Regions from separate parts of the Herbiconiux sp. 11R-BC genome, predicted to be linked through region 2. Evidence: predicted binding sites of a transcription regulator. Region 2 holds the regulator's gene; the other holds the start of a gene.

Region 1 (15,125 bases), on a different contig from region 2:
AACACCCCCGAGACGATCGTCTACCACAAGGCGCAGGTGCTCTACGGGCTCGACCTCGCCAAGCGCGACATCGCGCGCGGCCGGCAGGTCGTGGTGGTGGAGGGCTACACCGACGTCATGGCCTGCCACCTCGCCGGCGTCACCACGGCCGTCGCCACCTGCGGCACCTCCTTCGGCGTCGACCACATCAAGATCATGCGGCGCGTGCTCTCCGACGACAGCGCCGGGCTCGGCGAGGTGGTCTTCACCTTCGATCCGGATGCGGCGGGCCAGAAGGCCGCGATGCGCGCGTTCAGCGAAGAGCACCGCTTCGCCGCGCAGACCTACGTGGCCGTGGCGCCCGACGGCCTCGACCCCTGCGACCTGCGCCTGGCCAAGGGCGACGACGCCGTGCGGCGGCTGATCAAGAGCAAGAAGCCGATGTTCGAGTTCGTCATCCGGCAGAAGCTCTCGGCCTACGACCTCGAGAGCGTCGAGGGGCGGGTGGCCGCCTTGCGCGACGCGGCGCCGATCGTGGCTGACATCCGCGACCCGGCCGTGCGCCCGGGGTACACCCGGCAGCTCGCGCGCATGCTCGGCATGGAGCTCGACGAGGTGCGGCGCGCGGTGGAGCGCAGCGGCCGGGCGTCGTCGGCCGGTGCCGGTGCAGCCGGCGCGAACGGCGCATCCGGTTCCCTGGCCGGCACACCGGCCGGTGGTCAGCCGGGTAGCCGATCCGGTTCGGGCCCGGACGGTACGCCCCAGCGCCCCGCGCACCAGCCCGCGACCCTCGGCGAGGGCGGTGGCACAGCCGTGCTCGAGGCGGCGCCCGCACCGCGCCCCCGGGTGTCGCTCACCCAGCTTCCCTCCACGACGGCCGTGCGCACCGAGCGCGACGCCCTGATGGCCATGCTGCAGGCTCCCACAGTGGTGGGTCGCGAGCTGCTCGTGCAGGCCAGCGGCTGCGGGTTCAACAACGGCGCGCTGGCCGCCATCCGCGACTCCATCGGCCGCAACGTCGAGCACTTCGACCGTCACGACTGGGCGAGCATCGTGCAGGCAGACGTTCCCGAGGAGTTCCGCTCGCTGGTGGAGCAGCTCGCGGTCGCGCCCCTGCCCGAGCGCCCCGAGAAGGCGCCCGAGATCTACCTGCGGCGCATCACCATCGCGCTCATCGACCGCCACCTGAGGCACCGCAAAGACGAGCTGCGCGGCCGGCTGCAGCGCACCGACGCCGTGGCGGATCCCGAGGGCTACCGCGAGGTGCAGCGCCAGCTCGTGCAACTCGAAGTCGACCGACGCGCCTTCCAGGCGGAATGACGGCGGGACACTTAGGCTCGAAGCCTATGGTTGATCGAAACGTACTCACCGCGTCGGACGTGACGATCGAATATCCGGCGCACAGTGTGAGCTCGGCCTACACGGCCGTCAAGGGCTTCACCCTCACCATCGAGCCGGGCGAGATCATCGGCCTCGTCGGTTCGAGCGGGTCGGGCAAGTCCACGCTCGCACAGGTGGCCTCGGGCCAGGCGGCGCTCCGCACCTCGCGGGAGAGCTCGCCGCGCATCATCGGGGGCAGCCTGGACGTGCTCGGTTTCGAGATGCGCGGCATCAAGCGCTCGAAGCTCGGCAAACTCACCCTCGGCGTGGGGTACGTGGCGCAGGACGCCGGCTCCAACCTCACCTCGAACATGACCGTGGCCGAGCTCGTGGCCGAGCCCCTGTTCCTGCGCGACAAGCGCTACGACCGGCACGCGGCCGGGCTCAAGGCGGCGACGCTGGTGGATGCTCTGCTGCTGCCGGTGGGCTCCATGCTGAAACTGCCGCACGAGCTCTCGAGCGGCCAACGCCAGCGTGTGGCGGTGGCGCGGGGCCTCATCCTCGACCCGGTGCTCCTGATCGCCGACGAGCCGACCGCCGGCGTCGACGTCTCGGTGCGCGGAACAGTGGTCGACGTCATCGCGGGTCTCCAGCGCTCGCGCGGGGCGAGCGCCCTGATCGTGAGCCACGACCTGGAGACGTTGCGACGCTCGGCCGACCGCATCGCGGTGGTGCACGAGGGCGTGGTGGTGGGTCTCGGATCGATCGACGACGTGCTCGGCGACCCGCGGCATCCCTATGTCGCCGGACTCGCCCGCGAGTTCTACGGGGCCGAGGCGGAGATCGATGAGGCGGACAGTGACGAGCCTCTGGGCGATGAGGCCGTGAGCGAAGAGACCGAGAGCGAAGGATTCGGAGACGCATGACCCCCCTGGATTTCACCGGCCGTCACCAAGCCGTGCTCGCCGTGCATCCGGTCGCCCTGCCGCTGGCGGAGCGCCCGACCCCGGGTCCGATCGCTGTGCTTCCCGACCCCGAGCCGCGCTTCGTGCAGGCGGTCGAGGAGGCCGGCGGCACGGTCGCGCCGCTCGGGCCGGACACAAGGGGCCTCGTGTGGCTCGAGTCGGGGCCGGCGGGGCAGTTCGCCCCGATCCTCGACGCCAACCCCCAGGTGCAGTGGGTGCAGCTGCCCTGGGCGGGCGTCGACGCCTTCGCCGAACAGCTGCGCACGGCGTCGCGGCCCGATCTCCTCTGGACCAGCGCGAAGGGCGCCTATGCGCAACCGGTGGCCGAACACGCGCTCGTGCTCACCCTGGCGCTGCTGCGCGAGCTGCCGATGCGGCTGCGGGCGCGCTCGTGGGGCCCGAAGTCGGGCCACACGCTCTACGGAGCCGAGGTGGTCGTCGTCGGCGCCGGAGGCATCGCTCTCGAGCTCCTGCGGCTGCTGGAGCCCTTCGGCTGCACCACCACCATCGTGCGACGCAGCGCCGAGCCCGTCGCGGGTGCCACCCGCACCGTCACGAGCGACCGGCTCGGCGAGGTGCTCCCGGCGGCCGACGTCGTGGTGGTCGCCGCCGCGCTCACCGGTGGCACCCGCGAGCTCTTCGGAGCGGCCGAGTTCGCCGCCATGAAGCCCACGTCCGTGCTCGTAAACATCGCCCGCGGCGGCCTGGTCGACACGGATGCGCTGGTCACCGCCCTGGAGGCCGGCGAGATCGCGGGCGCGGGCCTCGACGTCACCGCGCCGGAGCCCCTGCCCGACGGGCATCCGCTGTGGACGGCGCCGAACGTCATCGTCACCCCGCACTCGGCGGACACGCCCGAGATGATCGCCCCGCTGCTCGCGGAGCGCATCCGGCAGAATGTCCGTGCGTTCCTCGAGACCGGCGAATTCGCGGGGCGCGTCGACCCTGAGGCGGGCTATTGAACCCCCTCTCGGCGGTGGCGGCGGAGGTGCGTGTGACGGAACGCCTCCGAAATCAGTGATAGTGTATTGACGCTCATTCAGCAGCATTCCTCGATAGCTCAATTGGCAGAGCAGCCGGCTGTTAACCGGCAGGTTCTTGGTTCGAGTCCAAGTCGGGGAGCGAAGGCCTCGCGGCTCCACCCGCGGGGCCTTTTCTCGTCTCCGGGGCGTTTCCCGCCTCCGGCCGCCTTCCGGCCCGAACGCGACGAAGCCCGGTCGCGCGCGGGCACGACCGGGCTTCCTCTGCTCCGCGTGGCTCAGACCACGTCGACGAAGATGGGGTTCGCGTAGAACCAGAGGTCGACCCACGGGTTGCCGTCGCCCTTGGGGTGCGCCTGAGGGGCGTAAGCGTCGATCTGGGCGCCGAGCAGGCCGGTTCCGGTGCGCTTGCCGTCGCCCCCGCGCAGCCGGAGGTAGAACGACGACTGCACGTCGGTGATCGGGAAGGTGAGCGTGAAGGTGCCGCCCTTCGCCGAGACGTCCCGGTGCTCGACCACGCGGGTGTCGGGCGCCGTCCACTGCGTGCGGTCGGGGGCCGCTCCCGTGACGGCGCCGCGGATCAGGTCGACGTTCGCGAGCTTGGGCACGTCGCCGTTGAAGTTGGGGCGGGTCGCCGCCGTGATGGTGACCTGCAGCGTGATCGGCGTTCCCTTCGTCACGGTCAGGCGGCCGCCGAGAGTGACGCCTCGAGTGCTCTGGCCGTCGACGATCAGGCGTACATCGAGTGCATCGATCAGGTGCCCGTGGTCGACCCAGACCCGGCCGGTGCGCAGCGCGGCCATCACCTCGAGGTAGCCGAGCGACTCCACGCCGACGTGCGTGCGGCTGAACTGGCCGGGCCAGAAGTCGCTGCCGGGCTGGGGTGAATCGGTGAGCACGGGGTCGGCGAGACGACCGGCGGTGTCGAAGGTGAGCCCGGCAGGCATGGTGCCGTTGGCCCACTTGTCGAACACCACGCGGTGCACGTCGGAGTTGGACGTGATCCACCAGCCCTTGCCTTCGGAGAGCATCGCGTCCCACATGCCGCCGACCGTCGCGGTCATCCAGTCGAAGCCGCCGTAGGTCACGAAGGCCTCGCTCGGGAAGCCCGGCCAGGTCTGGGCGGTCGGGGAGTTCTCGTACTCTCCGCGCACACTGTTGCTGCCGCGCCAGCCCGGGATGGCGGCGCCCTGCGAGCCAGGAGCGCCCTCCATGCCGACCATGATGCCCGCCGCGGCGTCGCGCCAGTCGCGGATCTCTTCGGGGGAGTCGATGCCGAGGCGCGCGGGGTGATTCGCGAGCACGATCACGTCGTCGATCGTGCCATCGGCCTTGCGCGCCGCGAGCCACTGGAGCGCGGCCAGGGCGTGGGCGCGGTTGCGCGCGGTGTCGGGGTGACCCACGGAGCCCTCGGTGTAGCCGAGCAGCTTGCCGTCGAAGGCCAGCTCGAACGAGCGCAGGAGACGAGCCTCGCTGGGGCCTGGGGCCACGAGCACCGTGGCGTGCTCCGCGGCCGGGATGTACCACTCGAGCCCCTGGAACACGAGCATGCGCGGATTCTCGTTTCGAGCGGCCAGGATCTCGCGGTGCTCGTCGAGCGCACCGCCGGCGTTGGCGTGGCCCCAGTTGCTGTGCTCGGTGAAGGCGAGCCAGTCGAGTCCGTGGTCCTGGGCTGCCTTCGTGAGCTGGCTGAAGGAGTACTTCGCGTCGTGGCTGTAGACCGAGTGCACGTGATGGTCGCCCACCAGGTAGACGAGGGCAGGATCGTCGGTGGTGGAGCCCGCGGCCGCCGTTCCCGTGGATGCCGCGGCGAAGGCGGAACCGGCCCCGAACATCCCGGTGGCGCTGCCGGCGACCTGGAAGCCGACGCCGATGCCGAGCAGGCCCAGGCCCCGGAGAAGGCCACGGCGGGTCAGGTCTCGCGGTGAGAGCGATTCGTCGGCGACCGAGGGGTCGGCCCATTCGGGCGGCAGCTGATTCACAGGTGGCCTCTCTCACGGCCGGAAGGGGTGGGCCGTCGGATGATGCGGGACAGGATGACGCGTCGAACCTAGGTTCGGTTGGTTACCCGAATGTGGAGCGTGCGCGAACGGGCTGCGAACCCGTGGCGCCACGGGAGGTCTCACGGCCGCTTGCGCAGGAGCGCGTTGCAGGTGGTTCACGAAGTCGTCACCGGCCGTCTGATTCCGCGTCGGAAAGCGCCCATACGGTGACGCGTGCTGCCCTGCGGCAGTCCGCTCATCGCATCCCCTCGACGAAAGCCGCCTGTGAGAATCTCTTCGTTGCGTCGCCTCCTGATCCTCCCGGTCGTCGCACTGGCCGTGGCCGGGCCGGCGGTGCTGGCCCCGGCGGCGAACGCCGCGAGCGCGGGATCGCTGACCTTCCTCGACGGTCTCGGCCGGCTTTCCGAGCTTCTCGACGGCGGTGGCGTCGGCGGCCTGCCCGGTGGACTTCCACGACGCCACCCGCCTCGCTGTGGTGAACGGCGCTTCGACCATCGTGATCAGCAGCGTGCAGACGATCGCCGACGCGGCAGCGCCGGCCCGCGCGAGCCTCGACACACCATTGGCCGACTACTCGAGCGCCGGCGCCATCACTGTGCAGTTGCAGTGCCTGCGCTTCGAGAACGGCATCGGCGTCGCTTCGCCGAGCGCCTTCGAGTCGACCCTCTCACTGACGACCGGCACGAGCTACGCAGTGTCGCCCGCTCCGGTGATCACGAAGGTCACGGCCACCGCCGCGCTCACGGTGACACCGGCCGGCCCGGTGACCGAGGGCGACCCGGTCACTCTGACCGCGGCGGTGACCCCGGCCGCGGCCTCCGGTGAGGTCACCTTGACCGACGGGCCGATCATCCTGGCTCACGTTCCGGTGAGCAACGGAACCGCCGAGCTGGTGGTGAGCGATCTGCTGCGCGGGGACCATTCCTTCACCGCGAGCTACTTTCCCGCGGAGACGCTCTACTACGACCCCTCAGGGCCCAGCGCTCCGGTCGCCCTGACAGTGCTGGCGCCGATCGCCGTCACTCCGACGCCGACTCCCAGCGTGACGCCGACGCCGACGGCCGGAGCCACCGACTCCCCGACCGCCGAGCCCACCACGACGCCTTCGAGCACCGCGGTGGCCGCGGGACCCACCGGTGGGACGCCGGTCGAGCAGTTCCTCGCCAGCACGGGTTTCGCAGCAGGGGCGGTGGTGATCGGCGCACTGCTCGCCCTCGCCGCCGGAGTCGTGCTCGTGCAGGTTGTGCGGAGGCGCCGCGGCACGGCCGGTTAGCGCGATCGAACGGCGTCGTCCGTCGTCCGCCCGGCGGCGTTCTGCCATCATCGAGTGATGGCCGACGCAGCACCGGGTGACCCCGCCGACGAGCAGCCGGGGCGCGCAGTGCGCCCGATACGCCCGATACGCACCGGGCGGCGACCCCCGCGCACCCCGGCCGACACGGCCGCCCTGCGGGCCGGCCTCGCCGTCGGGCTCGCCACCACGGCCTACGGCATCTCCTTCGGCGCCCTGGCCACCCTCTCGGGCCTCGACATCTGGCAGACCTGCTTCCTCAGCCTCGTGATGTTCACCGGCGGCTCGCAGTTCGCCCTGATCGGCGTGCTCGCCTCGGGCGGCCTCTCGGCGGGCGGCGCGGCCATCACGAGCGCCGCGCTGCTCGGGACCCGAAACGTGTTCTACTCCATCCGCATGGCGCCGCTAATCGGACCCGGCTTCTGGCGGCGGGCCGCGGCGGCGCAGCTGACCATCGACGAGTCGGTGGCGGTCGCGACCGCGCAGCCCACGGCATCCGCTCAACGGCTGGGTTTCTGGGTGACCGGCGTCGTGATCTACCTCGGCTGGAACCTCACCACGCTGCTCGGCGCGCTCATCGGCGACCTGATCGGCGACGTCAGCGCCTACGGCCTGGATGCGGCCGCCGCAGCCGCCTTCCTCGGCCTGCTGTGGCCACGCCTCAAGGAACGCCAGACCCAGGCGGTGGCGGTGGGTGCGGCCTTCGTGGCGGCGCTGCTCACCCCGGTGCTCACGCCGGGGCTGCCCGTGCTCGTGGCCGCGCTCGTGGCGATCGTCGTGGGCGGCCTGAACCTCTTCGCGAAGAAGGCCGCATCGTGACGAGCTGGAACATCGTGATCGCCGCCTCGGTGATCTGCGTGGCCCTCAAGGCGGCCGGTTACCTGGTGCCCCCGCGCGCGTTCGAGCATCCGGTGGTGGCGCGCATCGCGAACCTGCTCACTGTGGCGCTTCTCTCGGCGCTCATCGCCGTGCAGACGCTCGGCGCGGGGCAGGGCGTGCAGCTCGACGCGCGGGTGCCCGCCGTGCTCGTGGCGGCCGGGCTCTACGCGCTCAAGGTGCCGTTCGTGGTGGTGGTGATCGCGGCGGCGGCGGTGGCGGCGCTGATCCGGCTGCTCACCTGAGGCGTGAGGCGCAACGGAGGAGATTCGGGGGTCACGTCTGCAATACGTCGACATGACCCCCGAATCTCCTCCGTTAGGGCGCCGTTCAGGCGTCGAGGTCGTCGACCCCGGGCAGCCAGGCGTTGCCCGGCACGCCCCAGCCCTTCTTGCGCTCGATCTTCGCGGCCGTGCGGGAGTAGGGCCGGTCGATGCGGTCGACGTAGAGCACCCCGTCGAGGTGGTCGAACTCGTGCTGGAAGATGCGCGCCAGCCAGCCGGACGCCTCGATCTCGTAGGGCTGCCCGTCGAGGTCGGTCGCGCGCAGGATCGCGGACTCGCCGCGGACGAGCGGGAAGCGCTCGCCCGGGAACGACAGGCATCCCTCGGACTCGGTGTCGGGGTCGGCCGGGTCGATCGAGGTCGGCGTGATGAACAGCGTGGGGTTGATGGCGACACCGCGGTGCGTCACCTCGTCGTCGTCGGTCCAGCCGAAGACGAACAGCCGCAGGCCCACGCCCACCTGCGGGGCGGCCAGGCCGACGCCGGGTGCGGCATCCATGGTCTCGAACATGTCGGCCACGAGCGAGCGCACCTCGTCGGTGATCTCGGCCACGGGCGCGGCGGGGGAGTGGAGAACGGGTTCTCCGGAGATGCGAATCGGGAGAACTGCCATTCGCTAAGCCTAACCGCGGCCGGGCGGGGGTAGGGTCGTCGGGTGCCTTCGGAACTGCTGCAACTCGGCGATCAGATCGCCCTCGATCCGAAGCAGTTCATCGGCATCCCGATCGCCCTCGTCGGCGCGGTGTTCCTGAGCTTCGGTGCGCAGTTCCAGCACCGGGGCGTCGCCAAGGTCGAGGCGAACACCCACGACGTGGAGAAGGGCCTGAGCGTGCGCCAGATGCTGGCGCTGCTCGGCCGGCCCTCCTGGGTCATCGGCACGCTGATGCTCGGGCTGGCGATCGTCTTCCAGCTCACGAGTCTCGGCTTCTCGCCCATCATCGTGGTGCAGCCGCTCGGAGCTGTCGCCCTCGTCATCACCGCGGTGCTCAACTCGCGGGTGAGCCACGTGAAGCTGAACCGCAGCTCGGTCGTGTCGGTCGTGCTCTGCGTCGGCGGCGTCGGAGCCTTCGTGCTGGTGGCGGCGTTCACCGCGGTCGACAAGCCGGTGACCACGCGCGACCTCGTCGTCATCCTGATCGTGCTGGCCGTCGTGCTCGCGCTCTTCGCGGTGGCGTTCGGTGTGCTCCGCAAGCGGTTCAAGGCCATCGCCTACATCGTCGGCGCCGGGGTGCTCTACGGCTTCGTGGCCACCCTCGCGAAGGTCGTCATCAGCCGTGTCTTCCAGGCCGAGATCGACTGGCTGGCCCTGCTCGCCCTGGCCGGGCTGCTCTCCGCCGCGGCGCTCGGCGGCTACTTCGTGCAGAACGCCTATGCCTCTGGCCCGCCCGACCTCGTGATCGCCGGACTCACCGTCATCGACCCCCTGGTCGCGGTGGCGATCGGCATCGTGGTGCTCGGCGAGGCCTCGCAGGCGCCGCCGTGGGCACTCGTGGCCTACCTCGCCTTCGGGGCTGTCGCGATCCTGGGCGTTTTCGGCCTGGCGCGTTACCACCCGCAGGCGCAGCGCTAAGGTAGGTTCTTCACAGGCGTCCCCGGCGAGAAGTGACGAACGCGGCGGATGCGCAGCGAACACAGAGAGAGCACGGTTTGACAGACCCCCGAGACGTGAACGGTCGAACGGATGCGACGGCTCAGGCCGACGCCGGAAGGCGACCTCTCCGGATCCTGATCGGCGCCGACACCTTCTCGCCCGATGTCAACGGCTCGGCGCGCTTCGCCGAGCACCTCGCCTCCGGACTCGCGTCCCGCGGTCATGACGTGCACGTGGTGGCACCCTCGGCGAAGCTGCCCGTCGGCACCCACGTCGAGGAGTTCGACGGCCAGAAGGTCACCGTGCACCGCCTCTACAGCTGGCGCTGGTACCCGCACGACTGGCTCACCTTCGCGCTGCCCTGGCGCATCAAGCAGAACAGCGCGCGCATCATCGACGAGGTGAAGCCCGACGTGGTGCACTTCCAGTCGCACATCATCGTGGGCCGCGGCGTGTCGACCGAGGCGCAGAAGCGCGGCATCCGCATCGTGGGCACCAACCACGTGATGCCCGAGAACATGCTCGCCTTCACCGGCATCCCGAAGTTCCTGCAGAACTGGGCGATCGGTCTCGCCTGGGCGGCGGCGCGGCGCTCGTTCATCCGGGCGGATGCGGTGACGGCCCCCACGCGCCGCGCTGCGGACTATTTCGAGAAGGCCACCGGCATCCACGACATCTATGCGATCTCGTGCGGCATCAACGCCGACCGCTACGTGCCCGACTTCAGCCCGAGAACCGAGAACCGCATCCTGTTCGTCGGCCGTGTGGCGGGCGAGAAGCACCTCGACGTGCTGCTGAAGGCGGTGCGGATGCTGCCCGCCGACCTCGACGTCAAGCTCGACATCGTGGGCGGCGGCGACCAGCTGCGCAACCTGCAGAACCAGGCGAACCAGCTCGGCATCGGCGACCGGGTGAACTTCACCGGCTACGTCACCGAGGAGGAGAAGACGCGGCTCTACACGCGCGCCTCGGTATTCGCGATGCCCTCCATCGCCGAGCTGCAGAGCATCGCCACCATGGAGGCCATGGCGAGCGGACTGCCGGTGGTGGCGGCCGACGCGATGGCGCTGCCGCACCTCGTGCACGACGGCGAGAACGGCTACCTCTTCACCCCGGGCAGCGCGGAGGACCTCGCGGCGAAGCTCGAGAAGGTGCTGCGCCTGCCTCAGGCCGAGTTCGACGCCATGAAGACGGAGTCGCTCTCGATCGTGGCGGCGCACGACATCACCCGCACGCTCAACACCTTCGAGCACCTCTACCGCGGCGAGCCCGTGACCGCGCCCGTCGTGGTGGTGCCCCCGGCCGAGCCGACCGAGGCGGAGTCCGAGGCGGCGGCGGAGGCGCGTGAGGATGCCACCGCCAAGGCCGACGAGGTCTCCTGACCGGCCGGGCGACGCCGAAGCGGTATCGTTGACCCGCGGTGGGCCCGGATTCCCGGGGCTGCCGCGCGATCGGGGCGGTAGCTCAGCTGGTTAGAGCATCGGACTCATAATCCGCCGGTCACGGGTTCAAGTCCCGTCCGCCCTACCATCTGTGTTTCACTCACTTCTTGGCCATGAGTCCGGCGCTGCCCCAGGCTTCCGCTGCGTTGCGCCTGGCTGGTAACCTGCCACGCAGGCGATAAGCCTTCGGGGAAGCGGCTGGAACCCGTGCCGTTCGCTCGACGATCGACGGCTCGACGACAACCGACTGTGATCCGTGCAAGGAGAACCTTGTGAGTGAGACCGCGCCCCGCAAGAAGAATGTCCTGCTGCCGGTGATCCTCGGCGCGATCGGAGTCCTGCTGCTCGCCGTGGTCGTGCTGCTGGCGTTGATTCTGTTCCGCCCGTCGACATCGTCCACGAGCGCGCCCGTGACCGCGTCGCCGACGAGCACGCGCACCTCCGCCTCGCCGACCGCGGTCACGACCGCGACGCCATCGCCGAGTGATCAGAACGATTCGGCATCCGGCTCGAGCTCGAGCTCAGGGTCCCACGATGCCGCGCCCAGCGACCCGACTCCGAGCTCGACCCCGGTGAAGAAGCCGTTGATGCAGGTGTTCAATACCCACGGAGTCCAGGTGGTCTGCGTTACGGGGACCGACGCCGTCCCCGCCCAACTGAATTTCGATCTCACCTTCGACTACTCGGCCCGAGACACCACGGCCGTCTATATCGGAATCGACACCACTGACCCCGTGGCCAACCCGTTCGAAGGTCCTCTGCCCGCGACCGGATCGGTCGTGGTGCCGTTCAGCTGCTATGGCCCGCACACCTACAGCTACGCGGCGATCGGCGCCGACGGCTCCCGCGACGAAGGCTCGGTCACATTCGTCAATCACGGTGACCCCGACCCCTACTCGAAGTAGCCAGCTGCCGGCGAACGGCGTGCGCAGCTTCTCAGGAGATTTCAAGCCGAGAGTACTTAGCACTCGGTCGGCAGGAGTGCTAAATTATCGGTAGTTGAGCGATGTGCGCTCAACTCCTCACTTCGGAAGGAGATTGATTCATTATGGCGATGTCTTTTGATCCTTTCAGCGAGCTGGACCGTCTCGCGTCCGGCCTGCTTCAGGCCCGCACGGGTCCGCGCGTGATGCCGGTGGATCTGTACCGCGATCAGGACCGCTACGTGCTGAACGCCGACCTGCCCGGAGTCGATCCGGGCTCGGTCGATATCGATGTCGACGGTCAGCTGCTCACCATCCGTGCGCAGCGGACGGTGGCCTCGGCGGAGGGTGCGAAGTGGCTGGCGCAGGAGCGCCCCGCGGGCAGCTACCTCCGCCAGTTCAGCATCGGCGAAGGTGTCGACACGGCGGGTATCTCGGCGTCCTACGACAACGGGGTGCTCAGTGTGATCATCCCGGTCAGCGAGAAGGCCAAGCCCCGCAAGATCCAGGTGCAGTCCCAGACGGCGACTGAGGGGCAGACGGCTCTGACCAGCTGACCCGGGTGCGGTCGTCGTCTCTGGTGGAGGTGATGATGGTGTCAGTGGCCTCTCCTCATCCACGAGGATGATCAGCGTGGGGCCCACCTGTGGGGCCCCACGCCTCTTCGCCACGAAGAGCCCTCCTGACTTATGAAGGTGTACCTGTGGCGACGCTCTCGGGAATCTCACCTGCGCGGTATTTGGGTAGCCGGCTGGCCGGGATGATGGCCAAGGCGCTGATGCCGGCCAGAGCGATCAGTCCGATCCGCAGTGCGCGGAGGCGCGCGTCTTCATTCAGGGCGATGGCGGCGTCGACTTGTGCCGGCGTGGCGTCCGTCTCGCTCAAGACGTCTCGGAGGCGGTCGTTGCTCACGAAATTCGTGTTGTCGAGGTCGACCTGGGACACGAGCGAGGGCGGGAGGTCGACGTTCGTGGCCAGGGCGGAGGCGACGTTCGCACTCAGGATCCCGACGAGGAGCGCACCGGCGATGGCGGTGCCGACAGCAGAAGCGAGGTTCTGGGTGGTTCCACGCACCGAACCGACATCGCCGGCAAGCTCCTTGGGCGAGGCCGTCACGAGCACGTTGAAGACCAGGGTCACGAGGGCGCCCTGGCCTACACCGAAGACGAACAGACCGAGGATGATCGGCACGGTCTCCCAGTTGTTGGTCACGACGAACGAAAGCCAGACCAGGGCGACGGTCGTCAGCACGAAGGAGAACATTCCGATGGTGCGGGGTGAGAATCGCCCGTAGAAGCGCACGACCAGTGTTGCGGTGACGAAGACGGTGAGGTTGAACGGCAGCATCGCCAGGGAGGTATCGAACGGGGTCCGGCCCTGCACGATTTGAATGTAGAGCGGCACAGTGAAGTTCAGGGCGGCCTCCATCAGGACCACGATGAACATCGCGTAGACCGCGGCTCGCTCCTTCGACGACCCGAAGACGCTCAGGCTCACGAGCGGCACCTTGCCCGCTTTGGTGCGGCGTCTCGTCCAGGCGAAGAAGAGCTGCACGAAGACGATACCCAGGACGATGAGCAGCGGTGCGGGCGAGAGCCCCGCAACATCGAACGGGGCGCCTGGCCCGGCTTGGAGCAGGCCCCAGCTGTTGAGATTGTTGACACCGAGCGTCAGCATGACGATTCCTGCGCCGATGATCACGGCCGCGACCACATCGATCTTGACGGCCGGATTTCCCTTCTCCGAGACCAGCCGGAAGCTCAGGATGAAGACCGCCACGGCGAGCACGAGCACGATGATGAACACCTGCCGCCATCCCACGAGGGTGGCAAGCGTTCCGCCGATGAGGAAGGCGCTGACTCCGGCCAGGGCTCGCGCTGATCCGAGGGAGCCGATCGCGGTCGCCTGCTGGGCGCCGCGGTAGTTCTCGGCGATCAGCGCCACGAGAGACGGGACGATGATGGCTGCGGACGCGCCGGCCAGGGCCTGCGCGACGATCACCCATCCGACCGAGGGGGCGAAGATCATCGTGAGGGCTGAGACGGCGAAGAGCGCCACCACCACCCGGAACACCGTGACCCAGCCGACCCGCTGCCCGATCTTCGCGCCGACCATGACGAGGGCGGCGACGACCAGACCATACGTCACGATGGCGGTGCTGACATCCGTGGGAGGGACACCGAAGTCGTGGACCATGCCACCGAGCGACACAGGAAGGGCGGAGACGTTGAACGACATGAGGATCTGGGCGAGGAAGAGCCCCACCATGGGCACCCACGATGCACGAGTGGCGGGCGCGACTTCGGGAACGGTCATGATGTGAGCCCCTCGGCGTCGGTGATCATGGGTGCGGTCGGCTGGTCGATGGCGGGAGTGCGAGCCTGGGGTGCGGAAGCGAAGATGTTCAATCCGAGAGCGCGGGACAGATAGGCGGTGGCGATCTGACCCCGCACGCTGTTCCCCGCGGAGTCGAGGCGTGGTGCATACGTCCCGACGCCGACCTTCCCGGGTGCGATCGTGACGAGGCCGCCCGCCACACCCGACTTGCCGGGTAGGCCGATCTCGAAGAGCCACTCTCCCGATCTCTCGTAGAGCCCGTTCGCGGCCAACACCGCAAGAGTGTCCCGGCACACGTCTTGGGAGACCACCCGTTCACCGCTCACCGGGTTGACGCCTCCGTCGGCGAGCGTCGCTGCCATCACGGCGAGGTCGGCGGCATCGACCGAGAGCGCGCATTGCCGAGTGTAGACATCGACGACATCGGCCGGATCGCGGTCAATGCGACCGTAGCTCTGGAGCAGCTGTGCGATCGCACGATTTCGCTGGTTCGAGTCCGATTCGGAACGGTAGACCTCGGCGTCGAGCTCCAGTCGTCGCCCGGCGAAGCGGGACAGCCCCTCCCGCACGGCCTCCCACTGAGCCTCGGCACTCCGCCCCGGCATCAGCGCGGTGGTGGCGATGGCCCCGGCATTGACCATGGGGTTCATCGGATGCCCGTCGTTCAACTCGATGGCGACGACCGAGTTGAAGGCGAGCCCGGTGTTGTTCACCCCGACCACGTCCAGAACACGCTGGTGGCCGAGCTGCTCCACGACGAGGGCGTAGACGAACGCTTTCGAGATCGACTGGATCGAGAAGCGAACCCCGGTGTCGCCGATCGAGTGACGCACGCCGTCGACGCCGGCCACGCAGACGCCGAATGCGTCAGGATCTGCCGCCGCGAGCACGGGGATGTAGTCCGCTACGCGCCCCTCGTGGTGGCGCTCAGCGCGCTCGTACGCTTGCTGGAGGATGTCGTCGACCTGGGGCGCCGGAGGCATCCGTCCGGTACTGACGGACTGAATCACATCGTCAGCATCCACGTCCATATCGGCCCCCTGATCTGTCTCTGCTCACCATAATGCGCCGGGTGCGGATGGCGAGCGGGCTGCTGGCGCCTTCTGGCGTGTGGGTGGCGCACAGTGAACTCTC
Region 2 (15,125 bases):
CGTGCCCGCCGCCGTCGCCACCTGGGCCGCGGCGGGCGTGCTCACCGGAACCCGGGGGAATGCCGCCTGGGCGTGCGCCGGCGCGTGGTCTGTCGCCGCCGTGGTCACAGTGCTGCTCCTCGTGGCGCGGCGCGGCGAGCGTGGAGGTGCGTCAGAGCGTCGTGGCACCGCCGCACGGCGGGTGCGGGAACGTCGGGGAGGGAGGTGCCGGCAGCGCCTGGCGCGAGCCGGCCGCGGCGCGCTCCCCGCCGTGGGGCTCGTGGCTGCAGCGGTGGCGCTCGTGTGCACCTCGCTGTTCGCCCTCGGTCAGCTCCGCCACCCGGGCGCACTGGAGGCGCCCGGCCCGCGCGGCGGCCAAGGGGAGTTCGTGGTCACCGGCACGCCCAAGCGGGCACCGACCTCGTCGTTCGGGTTCGCGGCCGATTCGGGCGAGCAGGCGCCGGCGGCGCCCGGCACCCTCTCAGGATCGGCTGCGATCGGAGCGGCTGCGCCCCGGACTCCCCCCGAGATCAGGGTGATGATCGAAGCGGAACTCGTCACCTTCGACACCGCGGGTCGCAGAAGCTCGGCCCGCGCACCGACGCTCGTGTTCGCGACGGTCGAGGATGCGGACTCGCTCGGCATCGGGTCGCGGTTCCGGGCGCAGGGCTCGCTCACGAGTCTCGCGCCCGGTGATTCCCGGGAGTTCCTGTTCTTCGCGCGGGGCTCTCCCGACCCGATTGCGGAACCCCCGTGGTATCTCGGCTGGGCCGACGGGCTGCGGTCGTCCTTCCGGCAGTCGGCCGCGGGGCTTCCCGGCGACGGGGCACAGCTCCTGGCCGGCCTCGCCATCGGCGACGACAGCGGGGTCTCGGCCTCGCTGCGCGACGCCATGACCGTGAGCGGTCTCACCCACCTCACGGCGGTCTCGGGAGCGAACTGCGCCATCGTGGTGATGGGCGTCATGCAGCTCGGTGGCGTGGTGGGGCTCGGGCGCCGTTCGCGCATCCTGGTGTCCCTCGGGGTGCTGGTGCTCTTCGTGGTGCTCGTCACACCGGAGCCGAGCGTGCTGCGGGCGGCCAACATGGCCGCCATCGTGCTGGTTGCCAGCGCCCTCGGCCGGCCGGCGAGCGGCATCGGACCGCTGTGCCTCTCCGTGATCGTGCTGCTGGCGCTCGACCCCTGGCTCGCCCGGAGTGCCGGGTTCGCGCTCTCGGTGCTGGCGACGGGAGGACTGCTCCTGCTGACGCGGCCCCTCGCGGCGCTCGGCGCGCGGATACTCCCTCCCGCGCTCGCGACGGCGCTCGCCGTCCCCGTCGCCGCGCAACTGGCCTGCCAGCCGGTTCTCTTCCTGCTCGCTCCCCAGATCACGCCGTACACCCTGCCTGCCAACGTGCTCGCCGAGCCGGCTGCGGCGCTCGTGAGCGTGTTCGGACTGTTGGTGTGCCTCATCGCCGCAGCCGCCCCGGGGCTCGCCTCCGTGGCGGCCTGGTTGCCCTGGGTTCCCTCCGCGTGGATCGGAGCGGTCGCACGCTTCTTCGCCGGTGCGCCCTTCGCCGCCGTCGACGTTCCCGACGGGGTGGTCGCTGCCGCGATCGCCGTGCTGCTGGTGCTGCTGATCGCGGTCGCCTTGGCCACGGCCCGTGCGCATCCGCGGCTCGCCCTGACCGCTGGGGGAGCCAGTGCGCTCGGACTGCTGGTGACCGCCGGTCTGCTCGCGGGCGGGTCGATCGCGCGCGGAGGAGCGATCCCGCCGGACTGGCAGGTCGCCGCCTGCGACATCGGTCAGGGAGATGCGGTGCTGGTGCACAGCCGCGGTGAGGTGGCGCTGGTCGACGTCGGGCCGCAACCGGAGCCGCTCTCTGCGTGTCTCACCCGGCTGCGGATCGAGCGCATCGACTTGCTCGTGCTGACGCACTACGACCGCGATCACGTGGGCGGGCTCGACGCGGTACTCGGCCGCGTCGACCGGGCCCTCGTCGGGCCGCCCGACGGGGCCGCCGACCGCAGGCTGGTCGAGCGCTTGCGCAGTGCCGGCGCTCTCGTCGCCGACGGCCGTCGCGGCCTGTCGGGCACGCTCGGCGACTACCGGTGGGACGTGCTGTGGCCACGCACCGGCGCCACGCTCACGGGGAATCCCGCGAGCGTCACCGTGCTCTTCAGTGGGGCGATGCGGCTGCTCTTCCTCGGCGATCTGGGGGAGCAGGCGCAGGATGCGGTGCTCGCTGCGAACACCATCGGTCAGGTCGACGTGGTGAAAGTCGCACACCACGGCTCGGCAGACCAGAGCGAGCGCCTGTACCAGCGGATCCGGGCGGTGATCGGGCTGATCTCGGTCGGCGCCGACAACCGCTACGGTCATCCCACGGAACGCCTGCTCGGCATGCTCGGCCGTGCCGGCACCCGCGCCTTCCGCACCGACCAGGAGGGCCTCATCGTTCTCTCGGGCGCCGCTCTGGCGATGTCCGTGTGGACCGAGCGCGCGAAGCCTCCTTAGGGTGTCGGAGGCGACGCCGGAGGGTCGAAGGATCGGTGGCGGCGGCTAGGCTGATTCCGCGGCCGCACGTCGGTGCGGGTCGCGAAGGAGCAGTCGATCGAGGAGGTGCCCGTGGCCGTGGCCCGCAGCAAGGCGCCCGCGAAGGCGAGCGCCAAGGTCGCCATCCCACAGCTCGAGTGGAACCAGGTGCGCCCGTCGCCGGTGGTGCTCGTCACCGGCCCCGAGACCTTCCTCGCCGAGCGTGCGATCCGCCAACTGCGGGATCTCCTGAAGGCCGAAGACCCGAGCCTCGAGGTCACCGACGTCGATGCCGCCTCCTACGTGCCCGGAGAGCTCCTCTCGCTCGCGAGTCCCTCGCTGTTCGGTGAGCCCCGGCTGATCCGGGTGTCCGCCGTCGAGAAGTGCACCGACGCGTTCCTCGACGACACCATCGCCTACCTGGGTTACCCGGCCGACGACACCTATCTCGTTCTCCGGCACGGCGGCGGGGTGCGCGGCAAGAAGCTGCTCGAGGCGGTGCGGGCGGCATCCGGTGTCGCCGTCGAGATCGTGTGCGCCGAGCTCAAGCGCGACTCCGACAAGTACGAGTTCGCCTCCGCCGAATTCCGCGCCGCCGGCAAACGAGCCACTCCGGGAGCCATTCGCGCCCTGGTCTCGGCCTTCTCCGACGACCTGGCCGAGCTCTCGGCCGCCTGCGCCCAGCTCGTCTCCGACGCGAGCGAGGAGATCACCGAAGTCACCGTCGAGCGCTACTACGCGGGGCGCGTCGAGACCAACGCCTTCGCGGTGGCCGATTCGGCCATCGCCGGCAACTACGGCGACGCGCTGGCGTTGCTGCGCCACGCGCTCGCCTCGGGCGCAGATCCGGTGCCGATCGTCGCCGCCTTCGCCATGAAGCTCCGCACGATGGCGAAGGTGCTCGGCACGCGCGGGGCCTCCGGCCAGCTGGCCGGGCAGCTCGGCATGGCGCCGTGGCAGGTCGATCGGGCGCGCCGCGATCTCTCCGGCTGGTCGAGCGAGGGTCTCGGCCGGAGCATCCAGGTGCTCGCCGAAACCGACGAGAGCGTCAAGGGAGCCGGGCGTGATCCTGTGTTCGCCCTCGAACGCATGATCAGCGTCATCGCGGCCCGCGGAACCATTTAGCCCAGCCGCGGGCAGGCTGCACCTGACGCGCGAGACGCACGAAAAAGGCCCCGCCGAAGCGGGGCCTTTCACGAATGTCTGCGACTCAGAGCCGGTCGGCTCAGAACAGCTCAGCTCAGAGAGCGTTGACCTGCTTGGCGATGGCCGACTTGCGGTTCGCCGCCTGGTTCTTGTGGATGACGCCCTTCGACGCCGCCTTGTCGAGCTTCTTGCCGGCGACGAGCAGAGCGGCCGAGGCCTTCTCCTTGTCGCCCGCCACGACGGCGGTGCGGGTCGCGCGGATCGCGGTCTTGAGCTCGCTCTTGACCGCCTTGTTGCGCTCCTGGGCCTTCTTGTTGGTGCCGATGCGCTTGATCTGCGACTTGATGTTTGCCACGGAATTAACCTCTGTATCTGATTCGGATGAATGCGGTGCGATGGTCCGCTGCGGCCGAGCCGCGGAAGGAGCCACTCGCTGTTCGCACCCAACAGAACGCTGTGGATGCGTAAGCCAACAGGCAACATTACCAGTTCTTTCCCTCGGGAACAATCCGCCGGATGACAGCGCGAACAGGGCACGAGGTACCGTAGAAGCCTATGCCACGACTCGCCTCCCACACCGACTCGGTTCCGCCCTCGGGCATCCGCCGCATCTTCGAGCTGGCGCACTCGGTCGACGACGTCATCTACCTCGCCGTCGGCGAGCCCGACGTGCCGGTCGCCGGTGCCATCCTCGACGCCGCGGCCGCCGCCTGGGAGGCCGACGACACCGACTACACGCCGAACGGCGGCATCCCGGAGCTGCGCCAGGCGATCGTGCGCACGGTCGCCGAGCGCAACGGCATCCGCACCGACACCGAGCGGGTCTGGGTGACCACCGGCGCGACCCAGGCTCTGTACCTCGCGATGAGCCTCGTGCTCGATCCGGGCGACGAAGTGCTGCTGCCCGACCCCGGCTACACCACCTTCACGATGAACGCGCACCTGCTCTCCGCGACCCCGGTGCCGTATCCGCTGCATCCCGAACGCGACTTCACCCCCGACCTCGCCGAGCTCGAGCGTCTCGTCACCGCCCGCACGAGGGCGATCATCGTGAACTCCCCGTCGAATCCGCTCGGCGCGGTGTTCGACCGGGACACGCTGGCGGCCCTGCTCGCGTTCGCCGAGGCCCACGATCTCTGGGTGATCAGCGACGAGGTCTACGAGCGCTTCACCTACGACACCGTCCACACGAGCCTGGCGAGCCTCGGCGGCGACGACCGTGTGCTCACGGTGTTCTCGGCGTCGAAGACCTACGCCCTCACCGGCGCCCGCGTGGGCTGGCTGCTCACGCCTCCCGGCCTCGCGCCTCTGCTGCGCTCGGCCCAGGAGGCCATGATCAGCTGCGTCAACACGCCGGCCCAGCGTGCGGTGGTGACGGCCCTGACCGGCCCGCAAGAGCACGTCTCCGCCGCCGCCGAGCACTACCGCGACAACCTCGAACGCGCCGCCGCCGCCCTCGACGAGCGCGGCATCCGCTACCTCGATCCGGCCGGCGCCTTCTACCTCTGGGTCGACGTGTCGCACGCCACCGGGGGCGACGTGGCCTCCTGGGCCGAGCGCTTCCTGCTCGAGCAGCACGTCGCCGTGGCGCCGGGCAGCGCGTTCGGCCGCATGGGTGAGGGCTGGATCCGCCTGTGCGCCGCGGCCTCGACCGCCGACCTGCTCGAGGGCATCCGGCGCCTGCCCGCGCCCGCGAGTGCGGAGGCGGCTCCCGGTGCGCCGACCGGCCCGACTGCGGCCGCTGCGAGCCCGGACTCCGCCGCCGAGGTGGCCGACGCCGCCGATTCGGTCGACGCCCCCGCCTCCACGATCGGCACACGTCCGCTGTCCACAGGGCCCATGTCCTCGTCGGACGGATCCCCGGCCGATTCGCCGGCGGCGCCCGCAGCCGGCTCGGCGGTGGCCACCGCACAGCCCGATTCCTCCCCGTCGCCTTCGGGCATCGTCGTCCGCCGCATCCGTGCCGACGAGATCGCCTTCGCCTCCGAGCAGCGCTTCGCCGCCTACAGTGCCGATCTCGAGATCTCCGGCGACTACGCCGACGAGGTTCGCGACGTCGCCCGCCACGTCGAGACCGCCGAGGTCTGGGTGGCCGTCGAGGAGGAGACCGGTCGTGTGCTCGCCTCGGTCACGCTCCCACGCCCGGGGGAGACGCTCCACCTCGGCCGCCCGGGAGAGCTCGAGTTCCGCCTGCTGGCCGTCGACCCGGATGCGCGCCGCCGCGGTCTCGGCCGCCTGCTCACGCAGTTCGTCATCGACACCGCCCGCGAGCGCGGCGCGACCCGCGTCGTCATGAACAGCGGCACCGGGATGACCTCGGCGCACCGCCTCTACGAGTCGATGGGCTTCGCGCGCATGCCCGAGCGCGAGAACCCGCCCGGCATCGAACCCTCCCGCGCGTACGGTCTCGAGCTGTGAAGATCGCCGTCATCGGCGCCGGGGCGGTGGGCGGCGTGATCGCCGCGCTCGCCGATCGCGCCGGCCACGAGGTGGAGGTGACCGCCCGCGGAGCCCAGCTCACCGCCGTCGCCGAGCGCGGCATCCATCTCACCGGCCACTGGGGCGAGCACACCGCCCGACCCCGGGCCTCCGAAACCCTCACCGTCACCCCCGAGCTCGCTGTGCTCTGCGTGAAGGCCCAGGATGCGCACGCCGCCCTGGCCGCGAACGCGCCGCACCTCGAGGGTGTACCGCTGGTCGTGGTGCAGAACGGCCTCGGCGGCTCGGAGGCCGCGGCCGCGCAGCTGCCGGGCACGCCCGTGATCGGCGGCCTCGCCCTCTTCGCGGCGTCGTACCTCTCGCCCGGCGAGGTGGCCATCACCACTCCCGCCGAGACCTACCTCGGCGCCCTGCCGTCGACGCCGCAGAGCGCGTTCCGCTTCGCCGTCGACACGCTGGGCGCGTTCCTCCCCGTGGCCGAGACGCCCAACTTCGCGGGCGCGCAGTGGACCAAGCTCATCGTCAATCAGATCAACGCCCTGCCGGCCATCACCGGGCTCTCGGTGCAGCAGACGGTGGCGGATGCGCGTCTGCGCCGGGTGCTCACCGCGAGCATGCGCGAGGCCGTGGGCGTCGCCCGGGCGCACGGGGTGCGCTTCGAGCCGCTGCTCGGGCTGAGCGATCCGGTGCTGCGCCTGTTCTCCGCGGCACCGGCCGGCCTCGCGCAACTGCTGCCGCGGCTGATGGCGCGGCGCATGGGGGCGACGCCGAATCCCGGGTCGACGCTGCAGAGCATCCGTCGCGGGCAGCTCACCGAGATCGATCACCTGAACGGGGCCGTGGTGCAGCAGGCGCAGGATGCGTCGCGCGAGGCGCCGCTGAACGCCGCCCTGGTCGCGCTCGTGCACCACGTCGAACGCGAGCACGCGTTCCTCACCCCCGCCGAGGTCGCTGCCGCCATCCCCCTGCCGTAACTCCCCACGCAGACTCGTCACTTTCGGCGCGAAAGCGCGAGGGCTTCGAGCCGAAAGTGACGAGTCCGAGAGGGAGGAGCAGAGGGCTCAGTGGGCGTAGGAGCCCGAGCGCAGCTCCTCGAGCAGGGTGGGGCCGTTGGGCTCCCAGCCGAGGTCGATGCGCGCCGCGCTGCCGCGGGCCTGCTGGTCGAGCAGCAGCGCGTCGGCGAAGGGCCCGCCGAGCCGAGCGCGCGTCGCCTCCACCGACGCCGCCTCGACCCGCCCGTCGAGCCCGGCGGCGGTCGCCGCGGCCTCACCGAGTTCGCGCACGGTCGGGTTCTGCCCGCTCGCGCCGATGTAGTACGAGCCGGCGTCCGCGAGGTCGAGCGCCAGGATGTACAGCTCAGCGAGGTCGTCGACGAACACGGTGGTCCAGTGCTGCGAGCCGTCGCCGACGAGCTGCAGGGCGGGCGCCGTGCCCGAGCCGCGCGGCGCATCCGAGATCACCGTCGGGATTCCCTGGCCGTAGCCGAACACGACGCCGGGCGCGATGATCGTCGTCTTCACGCCGACGGCCGCGCGCACCCGAGCCTCCACCGGCACCCGCCAGGCGGTGAGCGCGGGCGGGTCGAGCGGTGTCGACTCGGTGAGGTCGGCTCCCGAGCCGAACACCCAGATGCCGCCCGTGTGCACGTAGGGCTTGTCGCTGCCCTCGAGCCCGGCGAGCACCGCCGTCACGAAGGCGTCGTCGGTGGCCGCGCTCGACGCGTCGCCGGGCGAGGCGAGGTGGATGACGCCGTCGCTCTCGAGCGCGAGCCGCGACACGAGCTCGCCGTCGGTGAGGGTGCCGAGAACCGCGGTGGCTCCCGCCGCCCGCACCTCCTCGGCCTTCTCCTCGGTGCGCACGAGGGCGATGACGTCGCGGCCTTGGCCGCGGAGCTGACGGAGGACTGCGGAACCGATGAAACCGGTCGCGCCGGTGAGGAAGATAGCCATACGACGATTCAACCCGCGAACGGCCGCCGCATTCCACCACATTTCGTCGTGAGTCCGGCGGGGCGGGGCATGGCAGAATAGGTCGACCGATCTTTCGGCACGATCTCCCCGATCCACCAGAGGAATGCGTGAGCCCCAAAGCCCTGAAGGCACTAGAACCTGCCTCCACCGACCCCGCATTCATCCGCAACTTCTGCATCATCGCGCACATCGACCACGGCAAGTCGACCCTGGCCGACCGGATGCTCGGCATCACCGGCGTCGTCAGCGACCGTGACATGCGCGCCCAGTACCTCGACCGGATGGACATCGAGCGCGAGCGCGGCATCACCATCAAGAGCCAGGCCGTGCGCATGCCCTGGTCGCTCGACGGCAGCACCTACGCGCTCAACATGATCGACACCCCTGGGCACGTCGACTTCACCTACGAGGTCTCCCGTTCCCTCGCCGCGTGCGAGGGCGCCATCCTGCTCGTCGACGCGGCCCAGGGCATCGAGGCCCAGACCCTCGCGAACCTCTACCTGGCCCTCGAGAACGACCTCACGATCATCCCGGTGCTCAACAAGATCGACCTCCCGGCCGCCGATCCCGAGAAGTACGCCAAGGAGCTCGCGAGCCTCATCGGCGGCAGCCCCGACGACGTGCTGCGCGTCTCGGGCAAGACCGGAGCGGGCGTCGAAGAGCTGCTCGACCGCGTCACCCAGCTCATCCCCGCTCCCGTCGGAGATCCGGATGCCGCGGCTCGCGCCATGATCTTCGACTCCGTCTACGACGCCTACCGTGGCGTCGTCACCTACGTGCGCATGATCGACGGCCACCTGAACCCGCGCGAGCGCATCCAGATGATGTCGACGCGGGCGACCCACGAGATCCTCGAGATCGGGGTCTCCAGCCCCGAGCCCACGCCCTCGAAGGGCCTCGGCGTCGGCGAGGTCGGCTACCTCATCACGGGCGTGAAAGACGTGCGCCAGTCCAAGGTCGGCGACACCGTCACCACCGCGGCGAAGCCCGCCACCCAGGCGCTGCCCGGCTACACCGAGCCCTTGCCGATGGTGTTCTCGGGCCTGTATCCGATCGACGGAACCGACTACCCGGTGCTCCGCGAGGCGCTCGACAAGCTCAAGCTCAGCGACGCGGCGCTCGTCTACGAGCCCGAGACCTCCGTCGCCCTCGGATTCGGGTTCCGCTGCGGCTTCCTGGGCCTCCTGCACCTCGAGATCATCACCGAGCGGCTCGAGCGCGAGTTCAACCTCGACCTCATCGCCACCGCTCCGAGCGTGATCTACCACGTCACCACCGAGGACAAGAAGACGGTCACGGTCACGAACCCGAGCGAGTTCCCGGGAGGCAAGATCGCGAGCGTCACCGAGCCGATCGTGAACGCCGCCATCCTGGCGCCGAAAGACTACGTGGGCACCATCATGGAGCTCTGCCAGAGCCGCCGTGGCGCGCTGCAGGGCATGGAGTTCCTCGGCGAGGACCGCGTCGAGATCAAGTACACGATGCCGCTCGGCGAGATCGTGTTCGACTTCTTCGACAACCTCAAGTCCAAGACGGCGGGCTACGCCTCGCTCGACTACGAGCCCGCGGGCGAGCAGGAGGCCGACCTGGTGAAGGTCGACATCCTGCTCCAGGGCGAGCAGGTGGATGCCTTCAGCGCCATCGTGCACCGCGACAAGGCCTACGCCTACGGGGTCCTGATGACGGGCCGCCTGCGCGAGCTCATCCCGCGCCAGCAGTTCGAGGTGCCCATCCAGGCCGCGATCGGCGCCCGCATCATCGCGCGCGAGTCGATCCGCGCCATGCGCAAAGACGTTCTGGCCAAGTGCTACGGCGGTGACATCACCCGCAAGCGCAAGCTCCTCGAGAAGCAGAAAGAGGGCAAGAAGCGCATGAAGATGGTGGGTCGCGTCGAGGTGCCGCAGGAGGCCTTCATCGCCGCCCTCTCGGGCGACGTGGAGAAGAAGGACAAGAAGTGATGCCGAGCGCCACCTCGTCCTCGCGCGCCGTGGGGCCGGTGCGCTCGACCCGGGTCGCGGTGCTCCAGGACGACGACCCGCGCGCCGGAGTCGCCCTCAGCTACGGAGCGGTCGGCGCCACGCAGGCCGAAGACCTGCTCTACTTCCCGCCGAAGGGCTACCGCCCGGCTGAGCGCCGTGCGCGCCTCGGCAGCGGCACCGCCCGCTTCGACGCCGCCTCGGCGAAACTCCTGGCCTGGGGCGCCCAGCGCGGCGCCGGGATCGGCGTCGGCGACGTGCGCCCTCCCGCCCCGACCGACACCGACTACGCGGGGCTGGTCTACGACGAGGTCGGGGTTCCGCTCGGGGCCCGCGCCGCGCATCCGGAGCAGGCGTACGGCGAAGACGGCACACCGCTCGTGTCCGCCGGCACCACGGCCGTGCTCGCGATGACGGTGCTCGGGATGCGGTTCCGCGCGCCCGTGCGCGTGGTCTACCTCGTCAACGAGCCCGGCCGGGTCGGCTTCGCCTACGGAACCCTGCCCGGGCATCCCGCCGCCGGTGAGGAGAGCTTCGTGGTGGAGCACCTCTCCGACGACTCGGTCTGGATCGTGGTGCGCGCCTTCTCGCGCCCCGCGGGCTGGCTGTCGTGGCTCGGCTACCCCGTGGTGCGTACCGTGCAGGCCCGCACCATGAAGCGCTACCTGCGCGCCCTGATGCCCAGCAAGGGCGTCTAGGGCAGCGCCCGCCAGCCCATGCCCTCCACCCTCCCGCTCGGAGACCCGGCCCCCGCCGACGGTCTGCTCCCGCTCACGAGCGCCGCCGCATCGGCCGAGCGTGACCTCGGCCTCTACGTGCACGTGCCGTTCTGCCGCGTGCGCTGCGGCTACTGCGACTTCAACACCTACACGGCCACCGAGCTGCGGGGCGTCAAGCAGTCCGACTACGCGTCTCAGGCCGTCGCCGAGATGGAGTTCGCCTCCGGCGTGCTCGGCGCATCCGGAGTCGCGGAACGCCCTCTCTCCACCGTCTTCTTCGGCGGCGGAACGCCCACCCTGCTGCCCGCGGTGCAGCTGGCGGCCATGCTCGGCGCGGCGCGGGACATCTGGGGCTTCGCCGCGGATGCCGAGGTCACCACGGAGGCCAACCCCGATTCGGTCGATTCCACCTACCTGCAGACGCTCGCCGATGCTGGTTTCACCCGGGTGAGCTTCGGCATGCAGTCGGCCGTGCCGAGCGTGCTGGCCACCCTCGAGCGCACCCACGACCCGGAGCGCATCCCCGACGTGGTGCGCTGGGCGAAGGAGGCCGGACTCCAGGTCAGTCTCGACCTCATCTACGGCACGCCGGGCGAGACCCTCGACGACTGGTCGCGCTCGCTCGACTCCGTGCTCGCCAACGAGCCCGACCACATCTCGGCCTACGCCCTGATCGTGGAGCAGGGAACGAAGCTCGCGCGGCAGATCCGCTCGGGCGAGGTGGCCGAGCCCTCCGACGATCTGCAGGCCGACATGTACGAGCTCGCGGATGCGCGGCTCGGCGCCGCCGGCTACGACTGGTACGAGGTGAGCAACTGGTCGCGCGACGGCGTGCGCACCCGTTCGCGGCACAACCTCAGCTATTGGCTCGGCCACGACTGGTGGGGCATCGGGCCGGGATCGCACAGCTACGTCGGCGACACCCGGTGGTGGAACGTCAAGCACCCGGCGGCCTACGCCGGGCGCATCGCGGCGGGGGAGTCGCCCGCCGCCGGCCGCGAATCGATCGACGACGACACCCGTGAGCTCGAGCGCGTGCTGCTGCTCAGCCGCGTGCGCGGCGTGCTGCGCGTCGATTCGCTGGCTCCGGATGCGCGGCGCGAGATCGCGGGCCTGATCGCCGACGGCCTCATCGACGGCCGTGCCGCCCTCGCGGGAACGGTCGACCTCACTCTGAAGGGCCGTCTGCTGGCCGACGCGGTGGTGCGCCGCCTCACCTGATCGCGCCCGTTAAACGACGAGAGGGCCTGCCCTCGGGCAGACCCTCTCGCGACTTCTGCTACTTGATGAAGCGGAAGTTGAAGAAGTAGCGGTAGGTGCCGCCCTGGTTCACCTTGACGCCCGCGATGATCGCGAAGATCACACCGACGATCTGCACGACCCACGCCAGCGGAAGCAGGAGGAGCCCGATGAAGATGAACGAGGTGATGGTGCCGAGGATGTAGAGGCCCACCACGAAGATCGCGACGGTGATCTGGAAGTTCAGCGACTCCTTCGCTTCCTGGTTCGTCAGCGGACCGCGGTCTTTGAAGACGAGCCAGATGATCAGCGGCGGGATGAAGCCGAGGATGCCGCCCAGCTGGCCGAGCATCGCCCACTGCTTGTCGTCGGCCGGCGAGAGCGGCGCCGCGGCGACGGGCGCTCCGTAGCCGGGCTGGGGCTGCTGGTAGCCGGGAGGAGGCGCCTGGTACCCGGGAGGCGGCGTCGGCTGTCCGGGCGGGGGAGTGGGCTGGCCGGCGGCCGGGTCGTGCGGCGGTTGTGCGTTGGGGTCAGTCATGTCTCGCGCCTCTCAGACGTTGGGCATTTTCTTCGTGCAGTCGTTGCACAGAGACAAGATAGCGCCGGGCGTGCCCCGCGGCAATGATTTTCACTCAGGATGACCGGATGTTCCGCCCGTCGATCGGGGATATAATTGGCACTCCGGTAGCGTGAGTGCCAACGTGCACCGCCGGCGGCAGGCGCGAGAGGAGGGTGTTCCGATGGTTTCCGAACGCAGTCTCGAAGTGCTCCGCGTGATCGTGCAGGACTACGTGGCCTCCCGCGAGCCCGTCGGCTCCAAGAGCATCGCCGAGCGCCACGCCTTCGGGGTCTCGGCCGCCACGATCCGCAACGACATGGCGCTCCTCGAGGAGGAGGAGCTCATCACCGCTCCGCACACCTCCTCCGGCCGCGTTCCCACCGACAAGGGCTACCGGCTCTTCGTCGACCACCTCTCCGACCTGCGCCCGCTCAGCCAGGCCCAGCGGCACGCCATCGAGACCTTCCTCGACTCCTCGGTCGACGTCGACGACGTGCTCGCGCGCACCGTGCGTCTGCTCTCGCAGCTCACCCACCAGGTGGCGCTCGTGCAGTATCCCTCGCGCTCGCAGGCGCGCGTGCGGCACATCGAGCTCGTGGCGCTCGCGCCCCGCCGCCTGATGACCGTCATCATCACCGACTCCGGCCACGTCGAGCAGCGCATCGTCGAGGTACCGGGCGACATCGACGACGAGCTGATCGCCGAACTGCGCACCCGGTTCAACGAGTCCGTCGGGGGCCTGGGGCTCCTCGAGGCCGCCGCTGCCCTCACAGGGGTCCCGGCTCGCTTCGCTCCCGCCCTGCAGCCCACCGCATCCGTCGTCGCCGCCACCCTGCTCGAGCAGGTCTCGGCCAACCGGCAGGAGAAGCTGCTGATCGCCGGTGCGGCGAACCTGGTGCGCACCGAAGACGACTTCCACGGCAGCATCCTCCCCGTGCTCGAGGCGGTGGAGGAGCAGGTGGTGCTGCTGCGCCTGTTCAGCGAGATGGAGGCCGACCAGCGCGGCATCACCGTGTCGATCGGTCGCGAGAACGAGTCCTTCGGGCTCGGTGAGACCTCGATCCTCGCCTCGGGCTACAGCAGCATCGGCGGTTCTGTGTCGCGCCTCGGCGTGCTCGGGCCCACGCGCATGGACTACTCGAGCAACATCTCGGCGGTCCGCGCCGTCGCACGTTACCTCTCGCGCACCCTCGGAGACGCCGGCAGCGTCGGCTGACCGGGCCCGCATCCGCTCCCCGTCCCCCAGAACTCATCGAACGACCTCATCGAACGAAGGAGAAGCCCCGAGTGGCTGACCATTACGACGTGCTCGGCGTCTCGCGTGAAGCGACGCCCGAGGAGATCAAGAAGGCCTACCGCCGGCTCGCGCGCGAGCTGCACCCCGACGTGAATCCGAGCCCGGATGCGCAGGAGAAGTTCAAGCAGGTCACGCACGCCTATGACGTGCTGAGCGACCCGGGCCAGCGCCGCGACTACGACCGCGGCCCCCAGCCCACCTTCGGCGGCGCCGGAGGCGGCTTCGGCGGTTTCGGCGACATCTTCGAGAACTTCTTCGGCGGCCAGAGCCAGCAGCGCGGCCCCCGGTCGCGCGCCGAGCGGGGCCAGGATGCGCTGCTGCGTGTCGAGGTCGACCTCAGCGAGGTCGTGTTCGGCACCCACCGCGATCTCGAGGTCGACACGGCCGTGCTCTGCGAGACCTGCAACGGCTCCTGCTGTCTGCCCGGCACTTCGCCCGTCACCTGCGACATCTGCCACGGCGCCGGCTCGATCCAGCGCACCGTGCGCTCGCTGCTCGGCAACGTCGTGACGAGTGCGCCCTGCGGCACCTGCCGGGGCTACGGCACCGTCATCCCGAACCCCTGCACCACCTGCCAGGGCCAGGGCCGCGTGCGCGCCCGCCGCACCATCCCGGTCGACATCCCGGCCGGCGTCGACACGGGTCTCCGCCTGCAGCTGCCCGGTCAGGGCGAGGTCGGCCCCGCCGGCGGTCCGCAGGGCGACGTCTACCTCGAGATCAAGGTCAAGCACCACGAGGTGTTCTCCCGCAACGACGACGACCTGCTCTGCACCCTCGAGGTGCAGATGTGGGACGCGGTGCTCGGCACCACGGCCACCGTCGCCGCCCTCGACGGCGACATCGAGCTCGAGATCAAGCCCGGCACACAGAGCGCCGAGGTGCTCACGGTCAAGGGTCGCGGCGTCTCCCACCTGCGCGGCAACGGGCGCGGCGACCTGCGCGTGGGCATCCAGGTGGTGACGCCCACGAAGCTCGACCACAAGCAGAAGGAGCTGATGAAGCAGCTCGCCGCGGCGCACAAGTACCCGGCACCGGCACTCGGCCACTTCCAGCAGGGGCTGTTCGCGAAGCTGCGCGACCGCTTCCTCAACGTCTGAGCGGCACAGGCATGAGCTCCCTCTATCTGCGGGCCGACCTCGCCCTGGTGCCGCACGAGGTCGGCGACGTCGTCGTGCTCTCCGGTGACGAGGCGCGGCACGCGACCACGGTGAACCGGATGCGCGTGGGCGAGCACACGGCGATCGGCGACGGCAACGGCCTCGTGGTGCGCGGTGTGGTCACGCGGG

The links. Region 2 encodes HrcA, which represses chaperone genes, less so after heat shock. Its sites were predicted from a motif close to TTNGCACTCGNNNNNNNCGAGTGCNAA; they were not measured.
Region 1: the regulator HrcA is predicted to act here: its motif matches at 11,693-11,719, upstream of VD659_RS18735 (Hsp20/alpha crystallin family protein).

The regions. Positions count from the first base shown of each region.
Region 1 is NZ_JBCEBO010000010.1:36,372-51,496, reverse strand. It holds gene dnaG (DNA primase) at 1-1,299, shown strand, start outside; gene VD659_RS18795 (ATP-binding cassette domain-containing protein) at 1,326-2,225, shown strand; gene VD659_RS18790 (D-isomer specific 2-hydroxyacid dehydrogenase family protein) at 2,222-3,226, shown strand; tRNA gene VD659_RS18785 (tRNA-Asn) at 3,314-3,386, shown strand; gene VD659_RS18780 (PHP domain-containing protein) at 3,523-5,226, opposite strand; gene VD659_RS18775 (Ig-like domain repeat protein) at 5,690-6,520, shown strand; gene VD659_RS18770 (AzlC family ABC transporter permease) at 6,578-7,357, shown strand; gene VD659_RS18765 (AzlD domain-containing protein) at 7,354-7,659, shown strand; gene def (peptide deformylase) at 7,745-8,311, opposite strand; gene VD659_RS18755 (DMT family transporter) at 8,354-9,268, shown strand; gene VD659_RS18750 (glycosyltransferase) at 9,346-10,671, shown strand; tRNA gene VD659_RS18745 (tRNA-Ile) at 10,743-10,819, shown strand; gene VD659_RS18740 (hypothetical protein) at 11,004-11,636, shown strand; gene VD659_RS18735 (Hsp20/alpha crystallin family protein) at 11,780-12,211, shown strand; gene VD659_RS18730 (MFS transporter) at 12,342-13,970, opposite strand; gene glsA (glutaminase A) at 13,967-15,022, opposite strand.
Region 2 is NZ_JBCEBO010000007.1:39,798-54,922, reverse strand. It holds gene VD659_RS15620 (ComEC/Rec2 family competence protein) at 2-2,476, shown strand; gene holA (DNA polymerase III subunit delta) at 2,594-3,619, shown strand; gene rpsT (30S ribosomal protein S20) at 3,735-3,995, opposite strand; gene VD659_RS15605 (aminotransferase class I/II-fold pyridoxal phosphate-dependent enzyme) at 4,196-6,058, shown strand; gene VD659_RS15600 (ketopantoate reductase family protein) at 6,055-7,053, shown strand; gene VD659_RS15595 (NAD-dependent epimerase/dehydratase family protein) at 7,141-8,028, opposite strand; gene lepA (translation elongation factor 4) at 8,157-10,007, shown strand; gene VD659_RS15585 (DUF1990 family protein) at 10,007-10,723, shown strand; gene hemW (radical SAM family heme chaperone HemW) at 10,742-11,965, shown strand; gene VD659_RS15575 (DUF4870 domain-containing protein) at 12,024-12,521, opposite strand; gene hrcA (heat-inducible transcriptional repressor HrcA) at 12,724-13,758, shown strand; gene dnaJ (molecular chaperone DnaJ) at 13,830-14,936, shown strand; gene VD659_RS15560 (16S rRNA (uracil(1498)-N(3))-methyltransferase) at 14,948-15,125, shown strand, end outside.